4 regions of the Colwellia psychrerythraea 34H genome follow, and region 2 is predicted to be linked to each of the others. Evidence: predicted binding sites of a transcription regulator. Region 2 holds the regulator's gene; each other region holds the start of a gene.
What was found. The regulator LexA, encoded in region 2, represses DNA repair genes until DNA is damaged. The targets are predictions, from matches to a motif close to TACTGTATNNNNATACAGTA.

Region 1 (4,888 bases), 1.3 Mb from region 2:
GCGTACCAATAGGTATGATCATACTTAATGTTAGGGTAAAACCTTTTGCTAAAACTAATAAGCTCATAATGGTACTCGATAAATAGTCTGTAAATTTGATAAGCGCTAGTTTGCATTAATCCTCCATTTAAATATAATTAATAATAATTAACTATCATTAGTAAAACTTATGAAGGATTGTGTGGGATTATGGCAAATTTTGACTATAAACTGCTTGCTGCGCTGGCTGAAGTTATCGAACTACAAAGCTTCGAGTTGGCGGCACAAAAACTATTCATTTCACAATCAGCAATATCTCAACGCATTAAAGCGTTAGAAGAGCATGTTGGACAACCGGTTCTTATTCGTAATCAACCTATCGTCGCGACACCCGCAGGTGAACAATTACTAAGTCATTTTAAAAAAGTGAAACAACTTGAGCATGAGCTGGTACCACTATTATCTCCAGATCAGCCAATTAAGCCGATGAAAATCTCACTAGCGGTTAACGCAGACAGTATTGCTACCTGGTTTATTGATGCAATTACACCAGTACTTAAAAATCACTTAGTTGAGTTGAATTTAATTATTGAACATGAAGAGAGAACTTTAGATAAGTTACGAAGCGGCCAAGCTATTGGCGCAGTAAGCACTATTGAAAAACCCTTAAAAGGTTATCGCTCTTTCAAGCTTGGTGAGATGGAATATTGTTTGGTGGCCAGTAAAGCTTTTGCTAAAAAATACTTTCCGGAAGGGGTAAACCAAAACTCATTAAAGATGGCGCCAGCGATAAGTTATGATCATAAAGATGATATGCACGTACGTTATATTGCAAGACACTTTAACTTGGCAGCCAGTGAGTATTATTGTCATAGTGTTCGTTCATCAGAAGCGTTTATCCCGTTAGCGAAGCAGGGCGTTGCTTATTGCTTGATACCCAAATTGCAAATAGAGCAAGAGTTAATCGCGGGTCAATTAATAAGTTTATGCCCTGGTAAGGAATTAGTAGAGACATTATATTGGCACAGTTGGGTACTAGTAAAAGGGGTTAACAAAAAGATTTCAGAGCAAATTGTTAGTATTGGACGTGAAAAATTAGCACATTAGTATTGTCTATTAAATCGTAATATTCATGATTGATAAAGTACTGTGTAAGCGAAGTTATTTATCGGGATTAAAAGAGAGAAGTAACTTTTTTCGTTTGAATTGTGAAAAGTTATTGTTATGTTTTTATTCTTTATATTTCAATTGATTAAAAGTAACGTTAAGTTGTTTTTTTATTTAAAATAAAAAAAGTTGTAATAAAACTTGATACTGTACGAACTTACAGTATACTTGTCTCATCAAAACGAAATAACACAACTGCTCGCGGAGTAATCTATGAAAGACGATAAAGAAAAAGCACTATCAGCAGCCTTAGCCCAAATTGAACGTCAATTCGGTAAAGGTTCAATAATGAAGCTTGGTGATAATACCACCATGGATGTAGAAACTATTTCTACGGGTTCATTAGGCTTAGATATCGCCTTAGGTGCTGGCGGCTTACCAATGGGTCGAGTTGTTGAAATTTATGGTCCTGAATCAAGCGGTAAAACCACGTTAACTTTAGAAGTTATTGCTGAAGCACAACGCAATGGTAAAGTTTGTGCTTTTATCGATGCAGAGCATGCTCTTGACCCTGTTTATGCTGAAAAATTAGGTGTTAACATTGATGAGTTATTAATTTCTCAACCTGATACCGGCGAACAAGCTCTAGAAATTGTTGATATGTTAACGCGCTCTGGTGCTATCGACGTTATTGTAGTTGACTCTGTTGCCGCGCTTACACCTAAAGCTGAAATTGAAGGCGATATGGGTGATTCACATATGGGCTTGCAAGCACGTATGTTGTCACAAGCGATGCGTAAACTTACCGGTAATTTGAAAAAATCTAATACTATGCTTATCTTCATTAACCAAATTCGTATGAAAATTGGTGTTATGTTTGGTAGCCCAGAAACGACGACCGGTGGTAATGCGTTAAAATTCTACGCTTCTGTACGTTTAGATATCCGTCGTATTGGCGCGGTTAAAAACGGTGATGAAATCGTTGGTAATGAAACGCGTGTGAAAGTCGTTAAAAACAAAATTGCGCCACCGTTTAAACAAGCTGAATTCCAAATTTTATACGGTGAAGGAATTAACAACTTAGGTGAGTTAATTGAATTAGGCGTTAAGCATGAGTTTGTAGAGAAAGCAGGTGCTTGGTATAGCTGTAATGGTGAAAGAATTGGTCAAGGTAAAGCTAATGCTGCTAAATATTTAGATGAACATCCTGAAATGGCTAAAGATGTTGATACTAAATTACGCGATATGTTTTTATCAAAAACTGTTGTGGCAGAAGATAAATCAGAAGTAAAAGAAAAAGAAAAAGCATAACTGAATAATTAGCACGAGTTTTTGTTAATAACATTTAGCAAAAACTCAGCGAAAAAAAACGTAACCTTAGACGTAAGGTTACGTTTTTTTATGTCCGATAGTTTGTAGCATGTTACAAACTAATCAGAAAACTTTATTCGTGGTCGTGCCCACAACCACCTTCACTATGAACATGGCCATGTTCAAGTTCTTCAGCAGTGGCTTCACGTACTTCGATAACTTCAACGTCAAAGCTTAAGTCTAAGCCTGAAAGAGGATGATTACCGTCAACAGTAATAACATCATCTTGCACGTCAATAACAATAACCGTTTGCTCACCATCATCAGTTGTTGCACGTAGCTGGGTACCAAGAGCAAGATCTTCAACACCAGCAAGTACTTCCCTTGGTACCGTTTGTACATAATCATCATGACGTTCGCCGTAAGCTTGATCACAAGCAACAGCAACTTCAAATTTATCACCAGCTTGATGATCGACAAGGGCATCATCTAAGCCAGGGATTAAATATCCACTACCTTGGATAATAGCCATTGGTTTATCTTCGTAAGAGCTATCAATTAAAGTGCCTTCACTGTCAGATACTGCATAGTGCATAACAACGACATTATTTTTAGCTATTTTCATGTTTCATCCTAATTTTTTTAAAATTTGAGTTTATTCAGCTGTAAGAGTTATTCAGCTATAAGGGTATAAGGTAATGTTTGATTTGTTACTACGGAGTCAGCTTGAGAAGCAATGCGCAGTATAGGCAAGTCACCATCATTCGCTAATATCGCTTGAATGACACAACTACCATCATCAGCTTGATAATGGGCGAGAATATCGCCAGCTTTTCGCCAGTTTTCACCTAATTGCTTTTCAATAACATCATCCGATTGAAAAGGTTGCTCAAGTTGAGAGTTTAAGCAAAATAATGCACGTTTGTTTTTTCCTAAATATTGCATTCTAGCGACAGTTTCTTGTCCTAAATAGCAACCTTTAGTGAAACTTATGCCATTAATCGCTTGTAAATTAAGCATTTGAGGTACGTAATGACCACTAGTATTTGCTGTTAAAATAGGAAAACCTTGGGTTATTTCTAATAAATTCCATACTGATTGTGAATAAGTAGGTAGTGCTAATTTTTCAGTGATTGCTGTGATAGTGGCTTTGTCATCAATAATGATATAACGCGGTTGTTCACCAGAAAGATAGACTAAACTAGTTGAACCAATTTGCACTACTGGCGTTAAGCTATCAGGAACTTGAGAGAACTCTTGCTGTATTAGGGAACTTGCTTGTTTGCCAATTAAAGCTATAAAGCCGAGTTCTTCAGCAATATCGATAGTAACTTTAGCGAAAACACCAAACTTTTTCAGTTCTTTAAGTGAACCTTCAATGCTAGCAGTTGGTTGTAATAATAGGTGAGCAGATGAGCGATTAATTAATCGGAAAACAGAAAATACTTTTCCTTTTGCATCACAGTGAGCCCCTACAAGTAAGTTTGACTCAGTTATGCTATTAACATCACATGTTACTTGCCCTTGTAAATATTTACTTTGCTCTTCACCAGATAAAGAAATTGCCCCAAATTCACTAAGTTCAATAAGGTATGTCTCTGGTAGTTGTGCTAGAGATGGTAATTGTTTGCTGGTGGTAATTGTCATAATGAACTCTATGAGAAAGCGCGGGGTTAGCTATGCTTATATATTAAAGGTTAACTATAGAATAGGGGCGAAAATAGCAAAAACAACTCGAGGACAGTTTTTATTAATGATAATTAGCATTTTTAATAGCTGTGCCATGTGAGTTATTGTTACAATATGGAGGCTAATCAATTGTGTTAATCAAGAAAGGGTACTTATGTCTGGTAACGAAGCTTCAAGCACTACAGTGACAAATAATGAAAACTCGACTAATCTTTTAAAAGTCAATAAAGCTCGTTTAAAATGGGCCTGTCGTCGCGGTATGTTAGAGTTAGATGTGTTGTTTATTCCTTTTGTTGATGAAGCATATGATGAGTTATCAACGAAAGATCAGTTTACCTTTGAACGTTTACTTACCGGTCAAGATCCTGAATTATTTGCATGGTTTATGGGACATGAAGTTTGTGAAGATACAGAGCTCAACGCAATGGTCCAACTTATACTCAAACGCGTCAAAGTATAATATAAATGTAAGAAGTTCCCGTTACAAGCTAGCAGTTTATAGCTTTATAGGAATATTAACTTGCTTAGTTATTCTTGTTAGCTTTACCTTTCATTATAATTTAGCTTTAGTGCTTGCGGTTTTCAGCCTTATATCACTTAGCTTATTCTTATCAATTAGTGATAACAAGCCTATTACCAGCTCACTCATCTTGACTAATACGGGGGGGATTGTGCTTGATAACGAGAAAGTAAGTTATCAACTATTAGCTGAAAGTAGGCTCAGTTTTATTGGCTGTTGGTTAGTTCTTATGCCAAATAACAGTGCATCTGACCAACATAGTAGTCTTAGTAAAGGATACCC
Region 2 (4,888 bases):
AACTTTTTCGCCCATAGCCATTAATTCATCTTGGCTATACACTTTAGCTAAATCCTCAACGGGTGCTTCTTCAGTCATTGTCTCTACCGCATCTTCAACGTTAGTTTCAATTGTGACGACTCCTTTAGCATCTTGTGATGTGTTATCAACAGCAGACTTTACATCAGAGGCTTGCACGATATCACCAGTATCATTGCCCCAAGCATTTCGCTCATAAGTGACGACTGCGGCTATCTCTTTTAAACTCAATTGTTTGCCATAGGCTTGCATACCTGTGCCCGCTTTACCGTTAAAGACAATATTGAGGTGCTCTTCTATCGTACCCGTTGTAGCTATAGGGCTACCTTTTAATGCAGGGAAGGCCGGCGGCAAACCTAAACCGGTTGGTTGATGACAAGCTGAGCAGTAGGCTGTGTAAGTTGTTTCACCTAATTGCATAAGTTCTTCTTTTGATACAGAAGCGTTTAATGAGTCTTGTTCGGCACTTGCTGCAGCGGCGATACGTTGTTGTTGTTCATTGAGCCAAATGTCATAATCTTCAGCTGATTTTACCTCAACAACTATGGGCATAAAGCCATGATCTTTTCCGCATAACTCGGCACATTGACCGCGATAGACACCGGGTTCTTCGACTCTAGTCCAGGCTTCATTGATGAATCCTGGATTAGCATCCTGTTTAACGGCAAAAGCAGGCACCCACCATGAATGGATAACATCATCAGATGTTATTAAAAATCTAACTTTTTTATTAGCAGGAATAACAAGCGGCTTATCAACCTCAAGTAAATAGTTTTTACCTTTGATGGCGCTAGTTTCTTGTTGGTTTTGGTATTGCTCGCGAGGGGTGGAAAGCACAGAATAATATTCAATATCTTGGTCAAAGTATTTGTAATGCCATTTCCATTGCGAGCCCGTGATTTGAATCGTAACATCAGAGTTCTCATTGTCTTCCATCGCTATCAGTGTTTGTGTAGCAGGCACTGCCATGGCGATTAAAATAACAATGGGTATTGCTGTCCATAAAATTTCTACTTTAGTACTTTCATGAAAATCAGCAGGCTTTGCACCTTTAGATTTTCTGTGAAAAGCAATCGACCAAAACATAGCGCCAAAAACTAAAATACCGATAGCAGTACAAATATAGAGCACTAGCATATGTAAATCATATACGTCTCTACTAACGGCAGTAACCCCTTTAGTTAGGTTTAACTGCGTCTCTGCCCAGGCTGAATTGGCAAATAGGCTGACCAACACTAGCCAAATTAGCTTATGTTTCCCCACACGGCATCTCCTCTTTTCAATGATAGAGAACAGATGTGCAGCAATGTACTTCATAACTCACTGAACTGAATATCTGTTGTTGTTATTATTATTTTTATCAACTAACAAGAGCTCGGTTTAGCCACGGTTGCGCTATATAGAACGGTTCATGACGAATATACATAATTTAGAGATCAAGTTAATTATCGACGTAAAAGAGTAATCAGTCATAGTACTAGTGAACTAGTGTGACAGGATTAGCAAACAGACGTCTTTTTATTCTTTTTATGTTCGTTTTGTATGCGTTACTATTTATAGAATTACGCTAAAAATTGATCTAGGTCAAACATTTTATAACTGAGGAATTATAAAAAAGCCATTTAATTCAATGGAGTAATAGCTCTAAAGAGAGTGTGAGCTCTACTGGGACTAGCTTTGATTAAATCTAATAAAGGGATTTAAGAATTACAGAAAATCACGTGGAAATTTAGAAAGGAAAATATTGAAGATAAATAAAAACGCCATATTTATTACGCAGTAATTAGGTAATAAATATGACGAATGCTGTAACAGTGGCTATGATGGATTACATCCAACGTCCACTTCGAATAATACCGACGGCGATACCCTCAATATTAAACTCTTGATTAGCTAAGTCGACTTTAATAGGAGAGAAGTCTTCATTTTCTGCATGCAAATAGACAACATTTCCTTCACGTTTGAAACGTTTTACGGTGACATCATTTTCAACACGGGCAACAACAACTTGACCATTCTGTACTTCAGTAGTTTGATGCACAGCAAGTAAGTCGCCGTCTAGAATACCGATATCTTTCATGCTTTCGCCATTTACACGCAAGAGATAATCGGCAGCAGGATGGAATAAATTACCATCCATTTTATAATGTTCTTCAATATGCTCTTGCGCCAAAATAGGTTCACCGGCGGCAACTCGCCCTATCAGTGGTAAACCTTCTGCTTCAAGCATTTCTTCAACCAAGCGAATGCCACGAGAAGTGCCTGCAAGCATTTCAATGTAGCCTTTTTTTGCTAAAGCTTTTAAGTGTTCTTCGGCGGCATTAGCTGATTTGAAACCAAAAAAATTAGCGATTTCAGCACGTGTAGGTGGCATGCCTGTATCTTGAATCTTTGCTTTGATTAAATCATAAATCTGTTGCTGTCGTTTAGTCAGTGGGCGTAATTCGGTAGTTGAATCTATCATAGCTTTAGCCTGTAAATTTACACAGTATTACTGGTAGTATATACAGGATGTGATGAAAGGCAAGCCCCGCTTAGGTATATCTAACTAATTATTGTTTACGTGCAGAAATCACCTCACATTATGATTATCTACCTATGTTTTCATGAGAGTATATTGTTGTTCACAGCTGACTTTATATGAATTATCAACATGACTACTAATAATTAAGTTTATGGTTAGTAAGCTATTAATTGACAACAGGGTGGTTTGACACGTGTAAATTTAACCAAGTATATACTCGTTTATATAGCCCTATTTTTATTACCAGACCATAATTTAGCTTTCATCATCTATATCCAGCACATAGATTATTAACTAGTAAATATAATATAGTTTTGTCAGAATGATTTTAAGTTTGGCTACATTAACGCACTAAAAATAACAAAAGGTTACCGATGCACTGGCGGAAAAAACTTGTTCAATCGTCTTTAATATTTGTAAGTGAAAAACTTACTGTTGAGGTTATTGAACAACGAAAATTTAACTCAGCTAGCATAGCAGCAACACTCGCTTTAGCGTGTGCTCCATATGTTCAAAGTGCTGAATTAAGTAATACCTATTCGTTCAATATTCCTCAGCAAAGAGCAGATCTATCGCTCACTCAATTTGCAGAGCAAGCCGACTTAACGCTCATTTTCTCACTTGATAAAGTAAGTGATATAACGGCAAATAAGTTAACTGGCAATTATTCTATTGAACAAGCCATTAAACTTTTACTTGAGGATACGGAGTTAGTTGCAACATTGAGTGGTCAAGGTCTGCTTTCCATAAATAATAAAAATGATTTGGGGAAGACAGATAACATGTTTAAAAAAAATACATTATCGACAGCAATTATTGCAATTTTAGCGTCAACAGCTTCAGTGCAAGCGCATGCTGAAGACAGTAAAACAGCTGAAAAAGACGTTGAAAAAATCACCGTTACAGGCATTAGAGGCGCTCTTGGTCGCGCTTTAGACACAAAACGTGAAGCTAGTGGCGTAGTTGATTCTATTTCTGCTGAGGATATTGGCAAGTTTCCGGACACTAACCTTGCAGAATCATTACAACGTATTACTGGCGTCTCGATAGATAGATCGGGTGGTGAAGGTCAAAAAATCACCGTGCGTGGTTTTGGTCCACAATTTAATACAGTACTTGTTAATGGTCGACAACAAGCCTCTGAAGATCCAGGTCGTGATTTTAGTTTTGATACGCTTGCTGCCGAAATGGTAAAAACCCTAGATGTGCATAAAACATCATCAGCGACGGTACAGTCAGGTGGTATTGGCGCCACGGTTAATATTGAAACGGCGAAACCTTTTGCTATTAATGGTTTTAAATTAGCGGGTAGTGTCAAAGCAACTTATGATGGTAATAGTGAAGAGACCTCCCCACAAGCGTCACTTTTGATAAGTGATACCTTTAATGATGATACCTTTGGTGCTTTATTTGCAATCTCGTATTTAGAGCGTGAAACGAAATTAAATCGTGCTCAAAGTGCTGGTTGGCGTGAAAATTCTTCTTTCGGCAAAGGCGCTCCTGTAACAGAGTCCGGTGACGTATATACCGGTAATATATTTATTCCGCAAAACTTTGATTCATTGGTTACCACAGAAAAACGTGAACGTACCAATGCAAACTTAGTCTTGCAGTATGCACCTTCAGATAACCTTGTCATTACCGCAGATGCATTATATTCAGACTTTGATGTCAAATCTGATACAACATCTTATGGTCATTGGTTTACTTCTGATAATGTTGAAAATGCTGTTGTTGATGCCAATGGTACTATCACTTCAATGTATCAAGAAACAGGTTTAGCAACTGACTTTCACGCTAAAAAAGCGGATCGTTTAACTGATTCACTTTCTATTGGTTTGAACTTTGATTGGGATGTTAATGATAACTTAAATATGAAGTTTGATTTAAGTAACTCAACAGCTAAAAGAGAACCAAATAATGGTCGTGGTGGTAGCTTAGCGTTATTAGGTTATGCCAACCGAGTTCAATGGAATGTTGATGGTAATATTTTGCCTTATTACTCTGACTTTGCAACCCCAGACCCTTCAATTTACAGTGGTCAGCAAGAAGGAGATGGTGTTAATCAAGATCCAAATAGTCCTGATTATGTCTCACCTACGGGGGTTTCTGATTATTTAGATCCCGCCAACAGTCGTGCCCATGTAATGATTCGAGACAGTAAAGAAATTGAGGATGTTGTTACTCAAGTAAAATGGGATAGTCTTTGGTTATCGGATGGAGATACTGGTTTCTCTGCTGCCCGTTTTGGTGCTATGTATTCTACTGAAACCAAAACAGTAAATTCTTGGGATAATACCACTAGCGGAATTCATTGTACCTACTGTAATTACCAAGACTTCCCTG
Region 3 (4,888 bases), 1.1 Mb from region 2:
GCCGTTAACATCAGTTTCTATAGGTAGAAAGGTGCAGTTTTGCGCCATAAACTCACTATCTGTCGTGATCGGTCTAGTGTGAGGTAATTCGAATAAGTGATGTCTTTGTTGCCAGGAACAAAAGCTCGGCGTATTTAATTGTAAAACAGAACTAAGCTTGCGAGATAACCAACGTTGTGGCAGCTCTGGAAATGCACTAAAAATAGATTGCCCAATAATACTACCTGGTACTTTATCGGTATGGACCTGTAAAAAACGATTCCAAATAACAATATTAAAATCAGCATCGATTACCAAAACACCGGTATTTAATTGGTTAGCAATTTGGCTATTAATTTGTTTAAGAGCCAGCTCATTTACAACCGGTACATCCGAAGCTGTTGGCGTAGTGTGTGATTTAATATCAGACATTAAAATTCTTCCAAAATACGGTCAAGCACATGTTTTATATTCGTTATCGCTGTTTCAGGGATCAATAAGATCATATTGCAATTAAAAGAATAATCTGTCACTTGATAATTAATATTTACTTTTAATGCTAAATCCCAAGTAAATGGCATTTGTTGTAAATGCTCAGATAAAATTTCCTGTACATTCGGCAGTAATTTGGGCGCGTTATAAGACAATTGATTATTAATTTGCTGAGCAAATACATTTAAAAAAGTTGTCGTTAAGATGGAACTAATATCAATTAATTGCTCATCTTGTGATAATTCATCTGGTTCATATCCCAATAAATCAGCAATTCGACCAGAGTTCTCTTCTTTGTAAACCAATAAAGCCTCACCTCGAATACCTTCATAACCAAAAAAACCTTGGCTTACAACGGCCACGGTATTTTTCTGTTGACTCAAGGTTTTCATCAAATCTTTAGCTTCTACACTCTCAATACTCGGGACCTTCAAATAAACAAAAGTATCTAGATAACGGGCAAGTTGATCACTTGCTTGTCCCATAGCAATATTAATAAGCTCTTGTAAGCAATCTTGTTGGTCTTCAGTTAGGTGAAATTGATTCATAAAAGGCCATGTTGGCGCAAATTATTAAGTAATAGATCTGCTTTTACAGGCTTACGCATAAACTCTTTTGCTCCTAGTGCTTTTACCTTATTTTGCATTTCAGGCTGAATATCTGCTGAAATAACAAAAACACTGCAATTAAGGTTTAATTTTTTTATGCCCTGTAAAACACCAATACCATCAATACCCGGCATAGTAAGATCAAGAAAGAGAATTTCGATGCTATTATCACGTAAAATTGTTAGCGCTTCTGCACCATTACAGGCAATCTGAACGGAATCTTTCCATTCTTCAGGAAGACTTCTAAGCACTTGCTTTCTGGCCATGTTTGAATCATCACAAATAAGCACCGATGGGCTCATAGAAGGAGGGACCTTATTTTATTTTATTGGTGATAATTTACCCTAAATAAAAGCAATTGTTAATCAACAATTCATTTTTTTAACAATATTATGTAGATAGTTCATTTATAAGTGACAAACTCGTACTTTTAACACGAAATCACTCCACTTTGTATCTAACTAAATAGATAAAAAAAGAGCATAAGTGCGACGTAACTGACTTCAGATCTACATAAGAGGGGACTAGTGTTTTGAAATATAAATACTACAAAATATAATAAGTATCTATTTAGTTAGATAGTGAGGTTGAAGGGTAAATACAAAGTAGGTGTAGCTAATGGTTAATCAACAACGGCGCATATATGCCATTACAATTAGCCACCAATAATAAAAGAAGCACAAGCAATAGAGAATACCGCTGAGCTGATATAAACCGTGATAATTTTAATGCTATCGAAATTAATTTTCATCACAATGCCTTTTAAAATTTAAATAATAAATAACAGCGAGTTAATGAATTAATTATAATTTATTGCTACAGCAAAAAGTGTAGTTAAGGGTAGGTATATTGTCCAATTTTGTGACAAAGATCATTGTTCTTCAAATATTTTGTTGGCTTTAGTGAGGGTTTTGCCACTGTAATTGCGATTGATAAGTATTAAGCCATTTTTTGGCAATTTCATAGTTTGGGCAGAATTTTTCAACGAGGTGCCAAAACTCTTTAGAGTGATTTAAATGCTCTAAGTGGCATAACTCATGAACGATCACATAATCAATAACAGTTAAAGGCGTCATCATTAAGAGGTAATTAAAACTTACTTCACCTCGATTATTACAACTTCCCCAACGAGCACGGTACTGACGAATATTTATCGCTGTTGGGCACAAGGATATTTGTTTACTAATCCTTTCAAGGCGCTCACTGAATAACTGTTCAGCTTGCTGTTTAAAGTAGACTTCGAGTTGTTTTTTTATCTGTTTAGATATTGCTAAAGGATTTATTAACCTAGAATGAATTTTTTCACTTATAGCAACATTAAGTTGCTTAGTCGTAATTTCTTGATAATTCTTTGGTTCTATTTCAGCAATCACAAGATGGCTAAAATACACCTCAGATTTTTTTGCTATACAGATATTGAGAATGACTTTCTCGCCTAAGTAAAGCAAGTTTGAACCTTGACTGAAGTCACAATATTCAGGTGTTTTTTGTTGCTCAGCTAATTTACTACGCAGCCAAGCTGACTTTTCTTGAATAAAAGTATCAATAAAAGCTGATGTAACATAATGAGGGGCTCTCACAGTCACTTGACCATGTTTAACCTGCAGTGCCAGTGTTTTCCTACGCTTACTGCGAATAAGTTTATATTCAAGCATAGAATGTTAACCGCAACACATCATATTCACTTAACTAGCTTCGCTCAGTTTGGTGGTCGTTACTTTTGCTTTACTCTTTTTCGCTTTAGCCGCCGGCTTTTTTATTTCAATTTCAGCAATAGGTAAATCAGTTACTTTTTCAACTGACTTTTTAATGATTGCTTTTGTCGGTTTTTTTGCTAATAAGGCGACAAGTACTTCTTCTCGATGTTGTGCTAAGAAAATACTCAACTCTTCATTGGCATTATCGCTTAATTCTACCGAAGATTGAGAGAACATTTGGCTCAAGTTATCAGCCATATCCAACATTTTGTCATATTCATCAGCTGATTTCTTATCCATAAATGTTTTCGCCTCTACCCCGTTTCTAATTACTACAAACCGACTTTCAACTGCCATTAGATTTCCCCATTCTTACATTTTGAGCTAATTAAAGGCTCATAACGCTGTTAAAAAATTAACGTTTACATAAATAATATTCATCACAATAGCATAATTAGCACTCAAGCTGTATATAAAAACAGTTAAATATAACTACTTTCAATAAGCCAGATCATTGAAGCTTTAAAAACGCGTTAATCATCGCAAGTTTAATAGCCTCTACTGCAACTTTCAGATGTCAATGTATCACCAAATGTAAATATTAATGTCAGTATTAAACAACATTTTCTGCTGAATAAAAAGGCAATCAATCACTTAGCGAATATACACGTTTTAACGCTTGATTTTTACTTACATCCTCTGGGTAAATGGTTACAACTTTTAACTAAAAAGAGTCCACTATTATGGTGTGCCTTGCATAACAGGGCCAAATAAAAACTAACGATATAAAATAAACCTATGGAGAACTACCATGACTACTTTCAAAAAAACCTTACTTGCTCTTGCCGCTACTTTACCTTTATTAGCTATTAGTTTACCCAGCCAAGCAGCAATGACTCCCTATATGGAAAAAGCCTTGATAGATGTTTGTAAAGCCGCTAAGAGCAATAGTGTTATAAAGTTCAAAGGCACAACTAAATATTATCGCTTAAAAACTAAAACAGTTGCGTTGAAATTAATGTGTAACGGTGAGGATGTTATCACCTTTGCAGAAAGCTATGGTGCTGATAAAACGGCAGCTAGATTACAAAAAAGTTTAGGTAATGTGCGCATTACAGATGTTGCAGCATTAACAAAAGTACAAGTAACTTTTTAATATGATGACTAAATAAGAGCGCTCAACATGATAATTTTGAGCGCTCATATTTACAGCTAGTAAACTTAAAAACTCACTACTCGCCAAAAACCCTTTCAAACCAAGACCTATGATCCTCTTTTTCTTGTAAACAGTCCTTTGAAGTTACAATGCCGTCTCGCACCGCAGGATAGATCACCGTATTGGCGCATTTATCTGTGACTGCATTACCCGTTTGCTGCTCAAAAAGAGTGACCACAATACTTTCTGGTTTAGCTTCAACTTTATTTATTACGCCCTGTTTATTTATGAAGTCAGCGAACAAAGGTAACGCTCCACTACTCCCCGTCAAACCCGTTGGTTTATTATTATCTTTACCCAACCAGGTTGTTATTAAATGCTTGCTGTCATAACCGATGAACCAACTATCTCGTAAGGCGTTACTTGTACCTGTTTTACCCGCGACTTTTTTGTTATTTAAACGCCAAGTAAGTGATCTAGCTGTGCCCACTTGAGTGACTCTTTCTAAAGCGTAATCAAGTAAATAGGCCGCATTACTTGATAAACGTTGCTCGCTTGATTGCTGCTTTTGCCAGAGCGTCTCGTTATTTGATGAGAGTATTTTGGTGATGGTATGGGTCTTTTGGTAATAACCATTATTAGCAATCGCTAAATATAATTGGTTGATTTCCAATGGCGACATATTCACTGCACCCAATAAAACAGAAGGACGCATTTTAAGTTTCTGCTGATAGCCCAACGCTTTAATAGCATCGGCTACGCTATCCAAACCTAAACTCATACCCAAATTAATAGTGGGTACATTGAGTGAAAAGACTAACCCTTCAATTAACGAAACCTGCCCTCGATATTTCCCATCATAGTTTTTTGGTTGCCACTTTTTACCGGTACCATTTCTTAAGGTAATCGCCTTATCATCTAAAATAGTAGCAAAATTATATTGCTGATAACGCTCA
Region 4 (4,888 bases), 830 kb from region 2:
CAACAAGCGGTAATCCACTGGCAGCGTGTTATTGATGCAAATAATCAAGGCGTCAATATTACCGCATTAAAAGAAGCGGTTGCAGAAGCTAATAATCGACTCGGTGTCTCAGCAAGTAGCTCAGCAGAACAGTCAGTAAGTAGTTCTGCTGATAACCCAGCAGATGCAGCAGGACCTCAATTAAAAGTGAGTGTCCGTTTATCAGATGATATTGCTAAGCAATTAGCGCAAGGAGAAGATCGAGTAGTCTTTATATATGCGGTACCGACAAATGGTCAGCGTATGCCTCTTGCTGCGGTTAAGATGAAAGCTAGTGATTTACCTACTATCGTTGTGTTGAATAATAGTCAAGCGATGAGCAGTGAAAACAACTTAAGTAGTGTAGATAAAGTACACGTATATGCCATTGTCTCAATGCAAGGTGGTGTAGGCATTAAATCAGGTGACTATAAAGCTCAAGCGCTTGGTATCGATGTTAATCGCAGTGAAGCACTTGAATTAGTTGTGAATAAACTGGTTGAGTAACTTGTGCTGATAATACCTGTTACCATTGAAAATGCTCTAAATCAGCATCTTGGTTGGTAATGGGGTTATATCAAACGAATTCATCTATTGACCAATTGAGAGCTCCAGTACGAGTTTGAAACAAACATAAAATTAAATATAGTTTTCTATATTTAATTTTTTTTGTAATATTCTTAGTTTGTTAATGATCTTGAAAAGTCGAGTATAAAAAGCTTATATCGGCGTTATCTAATTTGATCAAGGCGCTGAATGGATGCAGCTGATGAGAAAATATAGAGGCATATTTTTCCTGAATAACCACTCTATTTGACTAATGCCTTGCCACTAAGACTTTTAATTCTCGTTAAGTGATCGATAAATGAGTCCGATGGGTATTATATACACGCTCCACTTGAAGATGCAGGATTCAGCTGGAATGATAAACGCCTTTAGGCAAGGCATTGATTGAAGAGAATAGTTATTCTATTGTCGAAATCAATAACGCAGTATAAAGCGTTTATAAACCAGCCCTTTGGGGAAAACTGAGCAAAACATACCCGTCGTTACATTTGTTGCTAAGGGGATACCATTAACAAAAAATGTGCCTTGATTATGATTCGCCCAGGTTTCCTGAAACGAGCATCTTCAAGTGGAACGGGTATATAAACTCAATAACTTAAAATAAGAAGAAAAAGCCAAATGAAATCTCGCTTTAGTGCACGTCAACAAAATAGTGATAATACCGCTGATGAAAATAAAAGCACAACAACAGCAGTATTATTAACTAATTTAGGATCACCCGATGAGCCGACAACAAGTGCAGTACGTCGTTATTTACGAGAGTTTTTATCAGATACACGTGTGGTCGAAATTCCGCGCTTAATTTGGCTATTAATTTTACACGGTATTATTTTACGCATTAGACCAGCAAAATCTGCCAAGTTGTACCAAACGGTTTGGCAAGATGATGGCGCGCCTTTGATATCAATTACGGCGGCACAGAAAGAAAAAATGGCGACGAAAATAAAATCTCAATACGGTGACAATGTTATTGTTGATTTTGCCATGCGTTATGGAAACCCATCAATTGCGAGTGTATTACAAAAATTTCAGCAACAAGGTGTTGATAAACTTGTTGTGTTACCTCTATATCCTCAATACGCAGGTCCAACGACAGCGTCCACTTTTGATGCTGTTAGTAAAGAATTACAAAAATGGCGCTATATACCATCGATACACTTTTTAAATACCTATCATAACAATCCATTCTATATACAAGCATTAGCTGAAACAGTTAAAGAGCATGTAGCAAGCCATGGTAAGCCCGAGCGCTTAGTGTTGTCATATCATGGTATGCCAGAGCTATTTCATAAGTGGGGAGATCCCTATTATGACTTCTGTCAGGAAACAACTTCACTACTCAAAAGGCTATTACTTGAAAGTGATTTAGGTTTTACTGATGATGAAATTATTATGACCTTCCAATCACGTTTCGGTAAGGCTGAGTGGCTTAAGCCGTATACGGATGAGACCCTGGAAAATCTTCCTAAGCAAGGTATAAAACACGTTGCTATTATGAGCCCTGCATTTAGTGCTGATTGTCTTGAAACCCTTGAAGAGTTAATTCACGAAAATAGTGAAGTATTCTTAGAAGCAGGTGGTGAAAGCTATCATTATATTGCTGCGCTAAATGATCGTGATGATCATATTGATGCCTTGTTTGATGTGTTGGCACCAACATTGGGGGCGCCCAACCTTAACTAGGTATTTAATGAACAAAATTAGTCAGTCGCCAATTCAATAAACTCACTTGCTAAGCTATATAAAAATAGTATACTGTTTTTATATACAGTTTATGGCGGTGGGTGCATTATGGGTAATCAGAAAAAAATAATTCACATTGATATGGACTGCTTTTATGCTGCTATTGAAATGCGAGATTTTCCTGAATATCAAAATATCCCATTGGCCGTTGGTGGTGATGGCCCGCGTAGTGTCTTATGTACTAGTAATTATCAAGCTCGTCAGTTTGGTGTCCGTTCAGCCATGCCGGCGATTAAAGCCAAACAGCTTTGTCCACACCTTAAAATTGTTCATGGCCGCATGGATGTTTATAAAGAAACCTCCAAAAATATTAGAGAAATATTTTCTCGTTATACCGATCTCATTGAACCTTTATCTTTAGATGAGGCCTATCTGGATGTTACTGATGCAACAATGTGTCAGGGTAGTGCAACGCTTATTGCTGAGAGAATTAGAGCTGATATCTTTAATGAATTAAATTTAACGGCATCAGCAGGCATTGCACCGAATAAGTTTTTAGCAAAAATTGCCAGTGATGAAAATAAACCTAATGGTCAATGCGTTATTACCCCAGATAAAGTCGCTAACTTTGTTGAACAACTTTCATTAAAGAAAATACCCGGTATTGGTCCAAAAACGTTTGAAAAATTAAATAGGCATGGTTATGTAACTTGTGCTGATGTACGTCAAAGTAATATTCGAGCGCTACAAAATATTGTCGGTAAGTTTGCTAATAGCTTGTACTTAAAATCACATGGTGTCGATAATCGAGATTTAGAAGTCAGCCGGCAACGCAAATCTCTCGCCATCGAAACAACATTGGCGCACGATATATCTACTCAAGATGAGTGTAAGCTTGTTATTGATTCCTTATACCAAAAATTACTCACTAGACTCGCTCCCCACAGTAATAGGGAAATCATTAGGCAAGGTGTGAAGCTTAAGTTTACTGATTTTAATCAAACAACCGTAGAAACACAAAGCAACGAGTGTCAGCAAGCCCTTTTTATCAGTTTATTATCAAAGGCATATAGCCGCTCAAATAAACGCGGTGTACGGCTTGTTGGTCTAACACTAGGATTTGCTGATAGTCCAGGCGAAAGTCAGCAGTTGTCTCTTTCGCTATAGCACTTATTATCAGATCAGAGTGGCATTGAAAAATACGGCACTACATTGTGCCGTGATTTTATTAGAACGACCAGAACATTCCAAACTAGCATTGCTACAAAAACTAACCCTGCGTTATTTTTCGTCGAAGAGATTGATGCGGCTTTCGAAATTTGAGCCCAAAAGGCTATTTGAGGGATGAGTGCATTGTTGTCAGTCGCTGTCGATATCAATTGAATCGAGGCTCTGGTTGGCTTTACATAGCTAATGAACTAGAACAAAAAGGCGTCTGCACAACATTTATCCAAGAATTGCGTGAAAGTTGTGAAATTGATTGGTATCTTCAAGGTGAGCTTGCGTATAATAAGCAGCACAAAAAGAACAAGCTAAGAAAATTCGTTTTTTATAATACCCTGGTTATTCCCGTGATTAAATTTTTCGGTATAAAGCTAAAGCCATAATGAACGTAGACCCTAATTAAAATAGACCTAAATCGATTTGTAGAGTATCCCATGATTAAAAGCACCGCAGAAGTCCGTCAGGCATTTTTAGATTTTTTTGCCACCAAACAACATCAAATAGTTAAAAGTAGCTCACTTGTTCCTGGTAATGATGCAACGTTATTATTTACCAATGCAGGCATGGTTCCTTTTAAAGATGTTTTTTTAGGTGCTGAGACACGTAGTTATACACGAGCAACCTCTGCACAACGCTGTGTACGAGCCGGTGGTAAGCATAACGATTTAGAAAATGTTGGCTACACTGCACGTCATCACACTTTTTTCGAAATGATGGGTAACTTTAGTTTTGGTGATTACTTCAAAAATGATGCAATTAGTTATGCTTGGGAGTTTTTAACTGGCGAGTTAGGGTTAGCAAAAGAAAAGTTATTAGTCACAGTATATGCCACGGATGAAGAAGCTTTCTCTTACTGGAGAGATGAGGTTGGTGTACCTGAAGATAAAATAATTCGTATTGGTGATAAGTCAGCTAACAAAAAGTATGAATCAGACAACTTCTGGTCAATGGGTGATACAGGCCCTTGTGGACCTTGTTCTGAAATATTCTATGATCACGGGGAAGACATCTTCGGCGGACCTCCAGGATCGCCTGATGAAGATGGTGACCGTTTTATAGAGATATGGAACATAGTATTTATGCAGTTTAACCGTCAAAGTGACGGCCGCATGGATCCGTTACCTAATCCATCTATCGATACTGGTATGGGTTTAGAGCGTATTTCTGCAATTATGCAAAATGTGCATAGCAACTATGAAATTGATATTTTCCAAGCACTAATTAAAGATACTGCTGCATTACTTGATTGCAGTGATCTTGAGCATAAATCACTACGTGTTATTGGTGACCATATTCGCTCATGTAGCTTTTTAATTGTTGATGGGGTTGTACCGTCAAATGAAGGCCGAGGTTATGTACTTCGCCGCATTATTCGTCGTGCTATTCGTCATGGTCA

Region 1: recA (recombinase RecA) is a predicted target of LexA. The motif match lies at 1,292-1,311, and genes of this name have one in related genera.
Region 3: CPS_RS19240 (YebG family protein) is a predicted target of LexA. The motif match lies at 3,241-3,260, and genes of this name have one in related genera.
Region 4: dinB (DNA polymerase IV) is a predicted target of LexA. The motif match lies at 2,339-2,358, and genes of this name have one in related genera.

Annotation. Positions count from the first base shown of each region.
Region 1 is NC_003910.7:4,346,977-4,351,864, reverse strand. It holds gene CPS_RS18510 (LysE/ArgO family amino acid transporter) at 1-67, opposite strand, end outside; gene CPS_RS18505 (ArgP/LysG family DNA-binding transcriptional regulator) at 190-1,086, shown strand; gene recA (recombinase RecA) at 1,360-2,397, shown strand; gene CPS_RS18495 (FKBP-type peptidyl-prolyl cis-trans isomerase) at 2,531-3,022, opposite strand; gene ygfZ (tRNA-modifying protein YgfZ) at 3,070-4,044, opposite strand; gene CPS_RS18485 (succinate dehydrogenase assembly factor 2) at 4,241-4,546, shown strand; gene CPS_RS24330 (protein YgfX) at 4,479-4,888, shown strand, end outside.
Region 2 is NC_003910.7:238,486-243,373, forward strand. It holds gene coxB (cytochrome c oxidase subunit II) at 1-1,281, opposite strand, end outside; gene lexA (transcriptional repressor LexA) at 1,847-2,482, opposite strand; gene CPS_RS01090 (TonB-dependent receptor) at 3,325-4,888, shown strand, end outside.
Region 3 is NC_003910.7:4,524,195-4,529,082, forward strand. It holds gene CPS_RS19220 (GGDEF domain-containing protein) at 1-411, opposite strand, end outside; gene CPS_RS19225 (hypothetical protein) at 411-1,019, opposite strand; gene CPS_RS19230 (response regulator) at 1,016-1,381, opposite strand; gene CPS_RS19235 (M48 family metallopeptidase) at 1,979-2,734, opposite strand; gene CPS_RS19240 (YebG family protein) at 2,765-3,076, opposite strand; gene CPS_RS19245 (DUF3718 domain-containing protein) at 3,588-3,932, shown strand; gene mrcB (penicillin-binding protein 1B) at 4,009-4,888, opposite strand, start outside.
Region 4 is NC_003910.7:1,064,857-1,069,744, forward strand. It holds gene ccmI (c-type cytochrome biogenesis protein CcmI) at 1-525, shown strand, start outside; gene hemH (ferrochelatase) at 1,204-2,268, shown strand; gene dinB (DNA polymerase IV) at 2,377-3,435, shown strand; gene alaS (alanine--tRNA ligase) at 3,927-4,888, shown strand, end outside.